2 regions of the Streptomyces sp. NPDC057010 genome follow, and region 1 is predicted to be linked to the other one. Evidence: riboswitches for the same ligand, from Rfam matches in the RefSeq annotation. Region 1 holds a riboswitch; the other holds the start of a gene.
What was found. A riboswitch is a leader RNA that binds a small molecule or an ion and turns the genes downstream of it on or off. The one in region 1 is predicted to bind thiamine pyrophosphate.
Positions count from the first base shown of each region.

Region 1 (6,911 bases):
CACCGCATGGGTCGACAACGACCACGAGGCCGCCGTACTGGGCCTCCTCGACCACCTCGCGGCCGCCGGCGCCCGCCGGATCGGGCTGCTGACCGGCACCACCACCGACACCTACACCCGGCTCTCCACCACCGCCTACCTCAACTGGTGCGAGCGCGTCGGCCAGGACCCCGTCTACGAGTCCTACCCCGCCCACGACCCCTGCGCCGGCGCCGTCGCCGCCGACCGGCTCCTCGCCCGCCCCGACCGGCCCGACGCCGTCTACGGGCTCTTCGACCCCAACGGCACCGACCTGCTCGCCGCCGCCCGGCGCTACGGCCTGCGCGTCCCGGAGGACCTGCTGCTCGTGTGCTGCAGCGAGTCCACCGTGTACGCCAACACCGAACCGCCCATCACCACGCTCTCCCTCAAACCCCGCCGCATCGGGACCGCCGTCGTACAGCTGCTCATCGACGCGATCGAGGGCGTGGACACCGGGCGCCCCGTCGAACAGGTCGTCCCGACCGAACTCATCATCCGCACCTCCTCACAGCGCAGGCAGCCCCGTACGACCGTCAGTCCGCCCCGCTCCCCGGCCCAGGACTGACCCGCCACACCGGCCCACCGGCGGGGCCATCGGCCCCGCCGAGGATTTCAGCAGCACCGATATCGGGATGAATCGGCAGGAACAATCGGATCCGGAAAGGATTCAACACCCCTGGTGCGTCACAGAGCGCGAGCCGCATTCCTATGATGGGCGCACGACATCACGGACCGTCCTCCCCGGAGGTCAGGAGGGTCCGCAGGTGTACGGCAGCGCGAGGTGGTGGAGGGGTCGATGACTCAGGGGGCCGGTCAGGGACCCGCGATGCGGACGGACACGCTGCGGGACTTCCGGGTTCCGGTCACCGAACCCGCCCCGTACTCCGTATCCACCGGGCATCCCGGTGAGGCCCCCGTGTACGGCGAGTACCCGGCGTACTACGACGAGGGGGCGCCGGCCGTGCCCCCGCAGCCCGGCTACGCGCCCCAGGCGAGCACTGCGCCGCCCGCCGAGCCCGGTGCCGCCCCGAGCCCCGCTCCCGTCGCGCCCGAAGACGACCTCGACGGCTACACCCCGACCCAGCGCGACCTGCCCGTCATCGGCCGCGTCGCCCCCGGCGGCCCCGGCGACACCGTCCAGGTCCAGTACGTCCCCCAGGACCCGGCGGTGGGCGGCCCCGGCCCGCTCTACGTCGTCGGCGACGTCCACGGATACCTCGACGAACTCGTCACCGAACTCCACGCCCAGGGCCTGATCGACGCGGAGCGCCGCTGGTCCGCCGGCAACGCCCGCCTCTGGTTCCTCGGCGACTTCACCGACCGCGGCCCCGACGGCATCGGCGTGATCGACCTCGTCATGCGGCTGTCCGCCGAGGCAGCGGCCGCAGGCGGCTACTGCAAGGCGCTCATGGGCAACCACGAGCTGCTCCTCATCGGCGCCAAGCGCTTCGGCGACACGCCCGTCTCCTCCGGCGCCGGGACCGCCACCTTCCAGGCCGCCTGGCTCCTCAACGGCGGCCAGCGCACCGACATGGAGCGGCTCCAGGACGTCCACCTCCAGTGGATGTCGCGCCTGGACGCGGCCGTCCTGGAGGAGGGCCACCTGCTGCTCCACTCCGACACCACGGCCTACCTCGACTACGGCGACTCCATCGAGGACGTCAACGACACCATCCACGAGCTGCTCAACCGCAACGACGCCGACATCACCTGGGACCTCTTCCGCAAGTTCACCAAGCGGTTCGCCTTCCGCGACGAGGAGACCGGCCCGCAGGCCGTACGCGAACTGCTCGGCACCTACGGCGGCAGCCGCGTCGTGCACGGCCACAGCCCCATCCCGTACCTGCTCGGCGAGGTGGGCACCGAGGACGGCGACGAGGCCCGCGGGCCGGAGGCCGTGGACGGCCCCCACGTGTACGCGGACGGACTCGCCATCGCGATGGACGGCGGGGTCACGATGGCGGGCAAGCTGCTCGTCGTGCAACTTCCCTTGAACGACTGAGGATTGTCACCAGGGGGGTATTTCCGCAAAGCCCCTGTCAACCTGCGGTGTGGGCGCTCTACCATCGCTCTATCCGTAGCAGGCTCTCCTCCGTTTGTGCCGGCGCCCGGGTCTACGCGGGCAAACCGGCTTGTACGGAGCATCGGGGGATGCACATGACCAGCGCTCCGCACCTGCTGACCGAAGACCGACCCGAGTTCGACCGGCTCCTCGACGAGGCGCTGCGCACCGCACACGAGCGGCCGGAACTCGCCGCCCTCGGCGAACGACTGAACACCGAACAACTGCGCACCATGGCCCTGGGCGCCAGCGCCCTGCTGACGGCCGCGGCCGCCGCCGAGTACGACCGCTACGTGAAGCTCCGCGAGGAGCGGCGCGACGAGGTCCTGTCCACACCCGCAGCCGGGGTCGAGGAGGGCGACGGCGGTCAGGGCAGCGCCGGCGCCGGTGTCAGCGCCGTGGTCGCGGTCCTCGCGCCCGTCCTGGCGGGCACCGCCATGCTGATCTTCCTGCTGGTGGGCTACATCCTGAAGATGATCGAGCCCGAACCGGCCTTCGCCGACACCATGCTGACGGCGGGCTGGCTCTTCGGCGGACTCACCGCGGCCGCCCTGCTCTGCGCGGTGGTGGGGCTGCTGGTGACGGCCGTACGCAACAGCGCGACCGAGGTGGCCGCGGACGAGTACGAGGCGATACCCGACGACGTCGCGCAGGCCCGGGAGGCCTGGCGGCGCGCCCTGCTGGAGCGCGGGATCATGCCGTTCCTGCGGGACGCCCTGGCCGAGCCGAACACCGGCCCGGCCCTGCCGCCTCCGCGCGGACGCGGGGGCCGGATGCCGCATCTGGGCTACACCGCGCCTGATTTCACCAGCCCGGGGTCCTCGTCAGAGGGGCCCCGGCCCGGCTATACCCCGCCGGACTTCACGAGCCCGGACTTCGGCGGCCCGGACCACCGGCCGGACTGAGGTCCGGCGGCGCTCCCCCGACCGCCGGGCACGACCCGCACGCCGTCCCGCACAGCGGACGGGCCCGCGACTCCCCCCTCGGTGTCGCGGGCCGGCCCGTGCGCGGGAGGCCGTGCGTCAGTCGGCCAGCGGCAGGTAGACGCGGTTGCCGGAGGCCGCGAACTCGGCGGACTTCTCCGCCATGCCCGCCTGGATCTCCTCCGCCTTCAGGTCACCGCCGTGCTCGCGGCGGATGTCCTGCGAGATCTTCATCGAGCAGAACTTCGGACCGCACATGGAGCAGAAGTGCGCGGTCTTGGCCGGCTCGGCGGGAAGGGTCTCGTCGTGGAACTCACGGGCCGTGTCCGGGTCGAGGGCCAGGTTGAACTGGTCCTCCCAGCGGAACTCGAACCGCGCGTCCGACAGCGCGTCGTCCCACTCCTGGGCGCCGGGGTGCCCCTTGGCCAGGTCGGCGGCGTGTGCCGCGATCTTGTACGTGATGACGCCGGTCTTGACGTCGTCCCGGTTGGGCAGGCCCAGGTGCTCCTTGGGCGTGACGTAGCAGAGCATCGCGGTGCCCCACCAGGCGATCATCGCGGCGCCGATGCCCGAGGTGATGTGGTCGTACGCGGGCGCGACGTCCGTGGTCAGCGGGCCGAGCGTGTAGAACGGCGCCTCCTCGCAGATCTCCTGCTGGAGGTCGATGTTCTCCTTGATCTTGTGCATCGGGACGTGGCCCGGGCCCTCGATCATGGTCTGGACGTTGTGGCGCTTGGCGATCGTGTTCAGCTCGCCCAGCGTCTTCAGCTCAGCGAACTGCGCCGCGTCGTTGGCGTCCGCGATGGAGCCGGGGCGCAGGCCGTCACCCAGCGAGTACGTGACGTCGTACGTCGCGAGGATCTCGCAGAGCTCCTCGAAGTTCGTGTAGAGGAAGTTCTCCTTGTGGTGCGCCAGGCACCACGCGGCCATGATCGAGCCGCCGCGCGAGACGATGCCAGTCTTGCGGCGGGCGGTCAGCGGCACGTACGGCAGCAGCACGCCGGCGTGGACCGTCATGTAGTCGACGCCCTGCTCGGCCTGCTCGATGACCGTGTCCTTGTAGATCTCCCAGGTCAGGTCCTCGGCCTTGCCGTCGACCTTCTCCAGCGCCTGGTAGAGCGGCACGGTGCCGATCGGGACGGGGGAGTTGCGCAGCACCCACTCGCGGGTGGTGTGGATGTTGCGGCCGGTGGAGAGGTCCATGACCGTGTCGGCGCCCCACTTGGTCGCCCAGGTCATCTTGTCGACCTCCTCCTCGATGGAGGAGGTGACCGCGGAGTTGCCGATGTTGGCGTTGACCTTCACCAGGAACCGCTTGCCGATGATCATCGGCTCGATCTCCGGGTGGTTCACGTTCGCGGGAAGCACCGCGCGACCTGCGGCGATCTCCTCGCGGACGACCTCGGGGGAGACGTTCTCGCGGATCGCGACGTACTCCATCTCCGGGGTGATCTCACCGCGGCGGGCGTACGCGAGCTGCGTGACGGCGGCGCCGCCACGGCCCCGGCGGGGCTGGCGCGGGCGGCCCGGGAAGACCGCGTCGAGGTTCTTGAGCCCGCCGCGCGGCGAGGTGTGCTTGATCCCGTCGTCCTCGGGGCGCACGGGACGGCCCGCGTACTCCTCGGTGTCGCCGCGACCGATGATCCAGTTCTCGCGCAGCGGCGCGAGGCCACGGCGGACGTCGGTCTCGATCTGGGGGTCGGTGTACGGCCCGGACGTGTCGTAGAGCGTGACGTCCTTGCCGTTGGTGAGGTGGACCTGGCGGACCGGCACCCGGATGTCGGGGCGGGAGCCCGCCACGTACCCCTTGTGCCAGCCCGGCTGGCGCTCGGTCTGGCCGTCGGCGTTCTGGCTGACGGCAGGCGTGCGTGCGTCCTGAATGGTCATGAGACCTGATCTCCCTACGCCGGCATTACCCGGTAACAGGTTCGGCGGTCGACGCAGCCTCTTCCCTTACGCATTACTAGTGCGTACGGTGATCAGCGCCCTCTCAGCCCGGTGCTCCGAGCTCCCGCGTTGTGCAAAGGTGCCCCCACGCTAGCGTCATCTATGGCGTGCTGAACAGTGGGCCCCCTCATCTCTTGCGATGATCTGCCGGTGACGTCCTCGCCGCAGCCCCCCAACGAGCCCAATGACCACACCGGCCACACGGGTCACGAGCACCCAGGTCAAGGGCATAGTCACGGGCACAGTCATGGGCACGGCCACGGTCACAGCCATGGCCACGGCCCGGCGGCCCCCGTCTCGAAGCACCTGCGCAAGGTCATCGCGGCCGTACTGATCCCGTTCGCCGCTGCCGTCTTCATCGGCATGGCGGTGCTCTGGCCGGGCGGCGCACCCGCCCACGAGCGGACGGGGGTCGGCTTCGACCGGCAGACACAGCAGGGCACGGTCGTCTCGCTGGAGCGTGTCGACTGCAAATCGGTGAACGCCTCACAGGTTCCGCCCACCGGCGACACGTCCACCCCCGAGGGGCGCGAGGCCCTGGCCGCGCAGACCGGCGAGTGCAAGAAGGCCACTGTCGAGGTCGGCACCGGCCCGGACAAGGGCCGCACGTTCGTGGAGATCGTCCAGCCGGGCGCGCCACGGCAGTTGACGAAGGGCCAGGGCGTCGTGGTCGCGTACGCGCCGGACGCCCCCCGCGACCTCCAGTACTCGGTGATCGACGTGAACCGCAAGTTCCCGATGGCGCTGCTGGCCGGCATCTTCGCGGTCGCGGTCGTCGTCGTCGGCCGGATGCGGGGGCTGTTCGCGCTGGTCGCGCTGGTCATCAGCTTCGGCGTGCTGACCCTCTTCATCCTCCCGGCCATCCTGCAGGGTTCGAACCCGCTCGTCGTGGCGGTCGTCGGGGCGAGCGCCATCATGCTCATCGCCCTGTACATGTGCCACGGGCTCACCGCCCGCACCTCGGTCGCCGTCCTCGGCACGCTCGTCTCGCTGCTGCTGATCGGGCTGCTGGGCTCGCTGTTCATCGGCTGGGCGTTCCTCAGTGGCAACACCGACGACAACACCGGGCTGATCCACGGGCTCTACCCGGACATCGACATGAGCGGTTTGCTGCTCGCGGGCGTGATCATCGGATCGCTCGGCGTGCTCGACGATGTGACGGTCACCCAGACGTCAGCGGTCTGGGAACTCCATCAGGCCGACCCCTCGATGGGGCCCCGGGCGCTCTACAGGGCGGCCATCCGGATCGGCCGCGACCACATCGCGTCGGTGGTCAACACGCTGGTGCTGGCTTACGCGGGCGCGGCACTGCCTCTGCTCCTGCTGTTCTCGATCGCGAACAGCAGTATGGGTTCCGTGGCCAACAGCGAGCTGGTGGCGGAGGAGATCGTACGGACGCTCGTGGGCTCGATCGGCCTGGTGGCCTCGGTTCCGGTGACGACGGCACTGGCCGCGCTGGTCGTCTCCGCAGACCGGCCGGGATCCCCGGCCGCAGTTCCGGCCTCGGGACCGGTCCGCGGCGGCCGGGGCCGGCGGCGCAAGCGCTGAATGGCGTTCCGAAGGGGTGGGGCCGGCGGGCGCTGCCGGTCAGGTCGTGCGCGGTGCCGGCCCGTGAGGGGGCGGGACGTGTCGCTCAGCGCGTCGGCACGCTGAGCCGGTCGTCCGTGGTGCGGTAGTGCCTCGGTGCGGTGGTGGTGCCGTGGTGCGGTGGTGGTTCAGCCCGCGTTCTGTTCGTTCTGCTGGGATTCGGCGAGGATCTTGCCGAGAGCCTCGTCGAGGTTCTCTTCGAAGTCGCCGAGGTTGCGCTCCTGGCCGAGCGGCACGAGCCGGTCGGTCCGGTCGAGGAAAGCGACGAGCGGAGCCGCGCTGGCGCGGAACAGGGCCCGGTCGCCACCGACCTGGAGACGGATGTGGACATCGGACAGCTCCTCGGGATCGGTCGGGGCGATGTGCACATC
Region 1 covers NZ_JBHUSC010000002.1:271,111-278,021, reverse strand. The annotation lists gene ACFTXQ_RS03840 (LacI family DNA-binding transcriptional regulator) at 1-586, shown strand, start outside; gene ACFTXQ_RS03835 (metallophosphoesterase) at 803-2,023, shown strand; gene ACFTXQ_RS03830 (hypothetical protein) at 2,173-2,988, shown strand; gene thiC (phosphomethylpyrimidine synthase ThiC) at 3,106-4,893, opposite strand; TPP riboswitch at 4,888-5,031, opposite strand; gene ACFTXQ_RS03820 (YibE/F family protein) at 5,104-6,501, shown strand; gene ACFTXQ_RS03815 (SsgA family sporulation/cell division regulator) at 6,669-6,911, opposite strand, start outside.

Region 2 (6,911 bases), on a different contig from region 1:
TGACCTCCGTGCCGCGATTCTCGCTCAGCGCCTGGGCGGGGGTGCCGGGCAGGGTCGGGTCCGCCGTGAAGAGCCACTCCAGGATCTCCTCGTCGGAGAAGCCGTCGTCGCGCAGCACGGTCAGCAGACCGACGAGTCCCTTGACGACCTTGTCGCCGTCGATGAAGGGGGCCGGTACCTGCAGGGAACGGTTCTCGCCCCTGCGTACGGCGATCAGCTGCCCTTCCTTGACCATCTGGCGGACCCGGGTCACCTCGATGTCGAGCATCTCCGCGATGTCGGGGAGGTACAGCCAGGAGGGGACTAGGGCATCGATCTTTGCGTCAATCTCGGTCACGGGCACAAGCCTGCCACCTCGGATCGGCCGCCGGTACCCGAGCCGCCCCGTCCGGGTCACGGGGGGCCGGGGGCCGCCCTGGGGCTCAGCCGCATCCAGCCTCGCCGGCGTTTGAGGCGCGGGTCTGGGCAGAGCCCAGGAAACGGAGAAGGGGCGGGGCGGGGACCGGCTCCGCGCAGCGGCCCCCGACCCCGCCCCCTGTCCGGAGCCGCTACGCCGCGGCCGACTTCAGCGGGACCGCCGGGTCGGCGACCTTCGACGGGTCCACCGCCACGCCCGTCTCGATGAGCTTGCGGCCCTGCGCCACGTCGCGCGGGCGGCCCACGGCCAGGACCGCGACCAGGGCGCCGTCGCGCAGCCAGCACACCGACCAGGTGCGGTCGGCCGGGTCCCCGCGCCAGAGCATGGTGTCGGCGCCGGCGTGGTGGCCGGCGTACTGGACGAAGCGCCCGAACTGGTCCGACCAGAAGTACGGGACCGGGTCGTAGACCTGGACCGGCTCTCCGGCCAGGATGTTCCTGGCGACCGCGCGGGGCCCCTGGAGCGCGTTGTCCCAGTGGTGCACGAGCAGCCGCTTCCCGTACCGCCCGGAGGGGAAGGAGGCGCAGTCGCCGACCGCGTAGACCCCGGGCAGCGAGGTGCGCAGGTACTCGTCGGCGACGACCGCGCCGTCGGGGCCGAGCTCCACGCCGGTCCCGGCCAGCCATCCGGTGGCGGGGCGGGCACCGATGCCGACCACCACGGCGCCGGCGGGCAGGGTGCGCCCGTCGGCCAGCAGGACCCGGCCCTCCTCGATCCCGGCGACCTTGGCGCCGGTGATCAGCTCGGCGCCGGACTCCGCGTACCAGCCCGCCATGGACTCGGCGACCTCGGCGGGCATCACCCCGGCCAGGACCCGGTCCGCGGCCTCGACCACGGTCACCGCGCAGCCGGCCTCGCGGGCGGCGGTGGCGAACTCGGCGCCGATCCAGCCCGCCCCGACGACCACCGTCGAGGGCGCCTCGGCGAGGACCGGGCGCAGGCGCGCCGCGTCGTCCAGGGTGCGCAGCAGGTGTACGCCGGGAACGCCGCCGGTGCCGGGGAGGGTGAGCGGTTCGGCGCCGGTCGCCAGGACGAGGATCCCGTACGGGACCGGGCCCGCCTCGGTGTCCAGCTCGCGGTCGGCGGCCCGCAGGCCGGTGACCTCCGTACCGAGCCTGAGCTCGATGCCGAGCCCTTCGAAGTCCACGTCGAAGGCGGAGTCCTCGGCCTTGCCGAGCAGCACCGCCTTGGACAGCGGGGGCCGGTCGTAGGGCTGGTGGGGCTCGGCGCCCAGGAGGGTCACGGGGCCGGTGAAGCCCTGCTCCCGGAGGGCGACCGCGGTCTGCACCCCGGCCATTCCGGCGCCGACGATCACCACGCCGTTCTCGGTCTGTTCCATATGCATGATCATCCGCACAGCCTAATCATCTGACGGTCCGTCAGGAAGAGGTGCCCCTTACCCGCCGTCCGCGGCGGGGTTAGTCTGGCCACCGTACCTATCGCGGGAGTCCGGGCGCACCGGGCTGAGAGGGAGGCTGGCCGGCCTCCGACCGTACGAACCTGATCCGGGTCATGCCGGCGAAGGGAGGGGCTGGACGCCCATGCACTCATCCCAGAAGGGATCCGGACGAAACGGATCCGACGTCCTCGTCATCGGGGGCGGCATCATCGGCCTGGTCACGGCCTGGCAGGCGACGCGGCGGGGGCTGCGCACCGTACTCGCCGACCCGGCGCCCGGCGGCGGAGCCGCCCAGGTCGCGGCCGGCATGCTCGCCCCCGTCACCGAACTGCACTACGGCGAGGAGTCCCTGCTGGGCCTCGGCCTCGCCTCCGCCGAGCGCTACCCGGCGTTCACCGCCGAGCTCGCCGACGCGAGCGGCGGCATGGACATCGGCTACCGCGCCTGCGGCACCCTCGCCGTCGCCCTCGACGCCGACGACCGGCTCCACCTGCGCGAGCTCCACGCCCTGCAGCGCCGCTGCGGCCTGGAGTCCGAGTGGCTCACCGGCCGCGAGTGCCGCCGCCTGGAGCCGATGCTCGCCCCGGGCGTCCGCGGCGGCCTGCGCGTGGACGGCGACCACCAGGTCGACCCCCGCCGGCTCGCGGCCGCCCTGCTGGCCGCCTGCGAGGGCGCCGGGGTGACCCTCCACCGGGCGGCCGCGGAACGGCTGCTCGTCACCGCCGACCGGGCCGCCGGCGCGGTCCTCGACGACGGTACGGAGCTGCGCGCCGACCAGGTGGTCCTGGCGGCGGGCTCGCTCAGCGGCCGGCTGGCGGGCGTACCGCCGGAGGTCACGGCCCCCGTACGGCCCGTCAAGGGACAGGTGCTGCGGCTCACCGTGCCCGCCGCCTACGCGCCGTTCCTGTCCCGCACGGTACGGGCGGTCGTGCGCGGCAGCCACGTCTACCTGGTGCCGCGCGAGAACGGCGAACTCGTCATCGGCGCCACCAGCGAGGAACTCGGCTGGGACACCACGGTCACCGCGGGCGGGGTCTACGAACTCCTGCGCGACGCCCACGAGCTGGTGCCCGGCATCACCGAACTCCCCCTCACCGAAACCCGGGCGGGACTGCGGCCCGGCTCCCCCGACAACGCCCCCCTGCTGGGCCCGACCGACCTGCCGGGCCTGCACCTGGCCACCGGGCACTACCGCAACGGGGTGCTACTGACCCCGCTCACGGGCGAGGTCATGGCGGAGCTGCTGACCACCGGCGAACTGCCGGACGTCGCGCGCCCCTTCACCCCCCGCCGGTTCTCCGCCGCACGACAGGAGTCGTTCGCATGACTGTCCTCTTTCCCGGGTCCGGGTCCGGGTCCGCGTCCGACTCGGTCTCCATCACCGTCAACGGCGAGGCGCGCGAGGTCGCGGACGGCACCACGCTCGACGCGGTGGTCGCCACGCTGACCACGGCCCCCTCGGGCGTGGCCGCGGCGCTCAACGAGACCGTGGTCCCGCGCAGGCAGTGGCCGGCCACGCCGGTGGACGAGGGCGACCGGGTCGAGATCCTGACCGCGGTCCAGGGAGGCTGAGCGGCATGGCAGACGACCTCTTCACCCTCGGCGACCGGACCTTCTCCTCCCGGCTGATCATGGGCACGGGCGGGGCGCCGAGCCTGGACGTCCTGGAACGGGCCCTGGTCACCTCCGGCACCGAGCTCACCACCGTGGCGATGCGCCGCCTGGACCCGACGGTCCAGGGCTCCGTCCTGTCGGTCCTGTCCAAGCTGGGCATCGCCGTCCTCCCGAACACCGCGGGCTGCTTCACGGCGGGCGAGGCCGTGCTCACGGCCCGGCTGGCCCGCGAGGCGCTCGGCACCGACTGGATCAAGCTGGAGGTGGTCGCCGACGAGCGGACCCTCCTGCCCGACGGCGTCGAGCTGCTGGACGCCGCCGAGATCCTGGTCGACGAGGGCTTCACGGTCCTCCCGTACACGAACGACGACCCGGTGCTCGCGCGCAAGCTGGAGGACGTCGGGTGCGCGGCGATCATGCCGCTCGGCTCGCCGATCGGCTCCGGCATGGGCATCCGCAACCCGCACAACTTCGAGCTGATCGTGGAGCGGGCGGGGGTCCCGGTGATCCTCGACGCGGGGGCCGGCACGGCCTCGGACGCCGCCCTGGCCATGGAACTGGGCTGCGCGGCGGTGATGCTGGCCTCGGCGGTGACCCGCGCCCAGGAGCCGGTCCTGATGGCGGCGGCGATGCGCGACGCCGTCTCGGCGGGCCGCCTCGCCCACCGCGCGGGCCGCATCCCCCAACGCCGCTTCGCCCACGCCTCGTCCCCGACGGACGGCCGGGCGACCCTGGACCCGGAGCGACCGGCGTTCTGAGGGGGCGTACGGGTTCCCGCACGGGCGGGGCCCCCGCCCCGTCTCACCGCCTCGGCGGGGCGGCGGCTGCCCACCTGCCGAGCGGGGTCGGTCACCTCCGCATCGCGCTCAGCCAAGCCGACCGGCAGGTCGGGACGGCGGAGTTCGGGACCCGATCACCCGGTACCAGGGAGGGTTTGGGGGTTTCCCGTCAGTCTCATCGTCCTTCCGCGTCGGCCCGGCCTGTCAAGGGCGCTCCTCCTTCGTCGTCGCGTCGCTTCGCGATGGCCTACGGCCACCCTTGACAGACCGACCCGCCACGGAAAAACGAAGACCGACGGGAACCCCCCAAAAGAACGGTCCACGGGTCCCACGCATCCACACGAGCAGCGCCAGAGACCCAATCCCCCGCTCCCGAGCCCAGCCCACCCACACCAAACACCCGCCAGAACCACCCCGGGAGCGGCGGGCGCGTCAGATCGCTACGCGCTCCTCACGTCTCAGCGTCCGCCGCCCGTCCGGGGCTGGTCCAACCCGCACCAAACAGCGGCGACAAGCACCTCGCGGGGCGGTGGGCGCATCAGATCGCTACGCGCTCCTCGCATCTCAGCGTCCGACGGCCGTCGGGAGTTGCTGGGGGCGGGTGACTCAGACTCCGACGATGTGCACTCGGCTGCCGCAGAGTTTCGTCATGTCGTCGACATCCGACGTCAGGAGGACTACGGGGCGTCGTTGCCGCAGTGCGGCCTCCGCGACAGCTGCGTCGATCGCGTACTTGTGACCGTGGAGCCCCGTCTCCATCAGGAGCGCCGAGGCTGCTCGTGCCTCCTCGTCACCTACGGAAACCACCCGCACACCGGAAAGGATCCAGTTCAAACGAGCCTTGTCGGTCCGCGCATGCACTGCCTCGATGATCGTGAGTGCGCAGAGCACGACCTCCATGCCACGGCTGCGTGCTTCGGCGACGAGGGCCACGACGGGCTCCTCGTCGTTGAGCAGCTTTGACAAGCCCTCGCTGTCCAGAAGCAGGGTGCCTTCGCGGGTCAGCTTGCGGCGGGCCATTCGTCGCCTTCCGCGAAGATCTCGTCGAATACGCGCCGGGCTGCCTCTTGGGATTCCGGGGTGAGAGGTCCGCGCCGCAGCTCATAGTCAGCCAGATACTCGTCAAGGATCTGGCCCCTCAGCTCCCGCTCGACCGCCGCAGTGACGAACGCGGAGAACTCACGCTTGCCCACCCGCGACCGAATCGCCTCAGCCGTCCCTTCGGGCAACGAGAGACTCACTCTGGCCGCCGGGCCCTCGCCAATGCCGTACGTCGCCTCAGACACCCTTCCAAAGTATCAAAGAAGTAGGAAAGGGTGCCTGCCCCGGCCGCCCGTCGGACGCTGAGATGTGAGGAGCGCGTAGCGATCTGATGCGCCCACTGCCCCGCGAGGTGCTTGTGGCCGCTGTTTGGTGCGGGTTGGACCAGCCCAAGACGGGCGGCGGACGCTGAGATGGGAGAAGCGCGTAGCGATCTGACGCGCCCGCCCCTCCCGATGGCTTCTGGGCGCTGTTTGGTGTGGTGGGCTGGGCTCGGGAGCGGGGATTGGCTCCCTAGCGCTCCCCGTGTGAATGCGTCTGACCCGGCCCGTTCCTTTGGGGGCTTCCCGGCAGTCTTCGTTTTTCCGTGGCGGGCCGGTCTGTCAAGGGTGGCCGAAGGCCATCGCGAAGCGACGCGACGACGAAGGAGGAGCGCCCTTGACAGGCCGGGCCGACACGGAAGGACGATGAGACTGACGGGAAACCCCCAAACCTTCTCTGATGCCCTCCACTCGGCTACCGACCCCCACCCGCCCCCCGCCCCCACGTCACAGCTGAGCTGCAAGGCGACCCGGTCGGGTCGGGGTGGTGTGGGGCGCCAATAGAATCGGCGGGTGGATACGACCCTGGATGACCCCCTCGTCGGGCGCGTGCTCGACGGCCGCTACCGCGTCGACGCCCGCATCGCGGCCGGCGGCATGGCCACGGTCTACCGGGCCGTCGACACCCGCCTCGACCGGGTCCTCGCCCTCAAGGTGATGCACCCCGCGCTCGCCGCCGACGGCGCCTTCGTCGACCGGTTCATCCGCGAGGCGAAGTCCGTGGCCCGCCTCGCGCACCCGAACGTCGTCGCCGTCTTCGACCAGGGCACCGACGGCCCGTACACGTACCTCGCCATGGAGTACGTCTCCGGCTGCACCCTGCGCGACGTGCTGCGCGAGCGCGGTGCGCTCCAGCCCCGGGCCGCCCTCGACATCGTCGAGCCCGTCCTCGCCGCGCTCGGTGCCGCGCACCGCGCCGGGTTCGTCCACCGTGACATGAAGCCCGAGAACGTCCTGATCGGCGACGACGGCCGGGTCAAGGTGGCGGATTTCGGGCTGGTGCGGTCCGTCGACTCCGTCACCAACACCACCGGGTCGGTCCTCGGCACCGTCTCCTACCTCGCCCCCGAGCAGATCGAGAACGGCGTCGCCGACACCCGCGTGGACGTCTACGCCTGCGGTGTCGTGCTGTACGAGATGCTCACCGGCGCCAAGCCGCACACCGGCGGCACTCCCGCTCAGGTGCTCTACCAGCACCTCCACGAGGACGTCCCGCCCCCGTCGGCGGTGGTCCCCGGTCTTCCCGTCGGCCTCGACGAGCTCGTCGCGCACGCCACCGCCCGCAAGCCGGAGCTGCGCCCCCACGACGCCGCCGCCCTGCTCGGTCTCGCCCGCGAGGC
Region 2 covers NZ_JBHUSC010000040.1:11,061-17,971, forward strand. The annotation lists gene ACFTXQ_RS26985 (Rv2175c family DNA-binding protein) at 1-337, opposite strand, end outside; gene ACFTXQ_RS26990 (NAD(P)/FAD-dependent oxidoreductase) at 549-1,763, opposite strand; TPP riboswitch at 1,850-1,962, shown strand; gene thiO (glycine oxidase ThiO) at 1,960-3,144, shown strand; gene thiS (sulfur carrier protein ThiS) at 3,141-3,389, shown strand; gene ACFTXQ_RS27005 (thiazole synthase) at 3,395-4,189, shown strand; gene ACFTXQ_RS27010 (DNA-binding protein) at 4,817-5,230, opposite strand; gene ACFTXQ_RS27015 (hypothetical protein) at 5,212-5,496, opposite strand; gene pknB (Stk1 family PASTA domain-containing Ser/Thr kinase) at 6,085-6,911, shown strand, end outside.
Region 2: another riboswitch for thiamine pyrophosphate. It lies ahead of thiO (glycine oxidase ThiO); the one in region 1 lies ahead of thiC (phosphomethylpyrimidine synthase ThiC).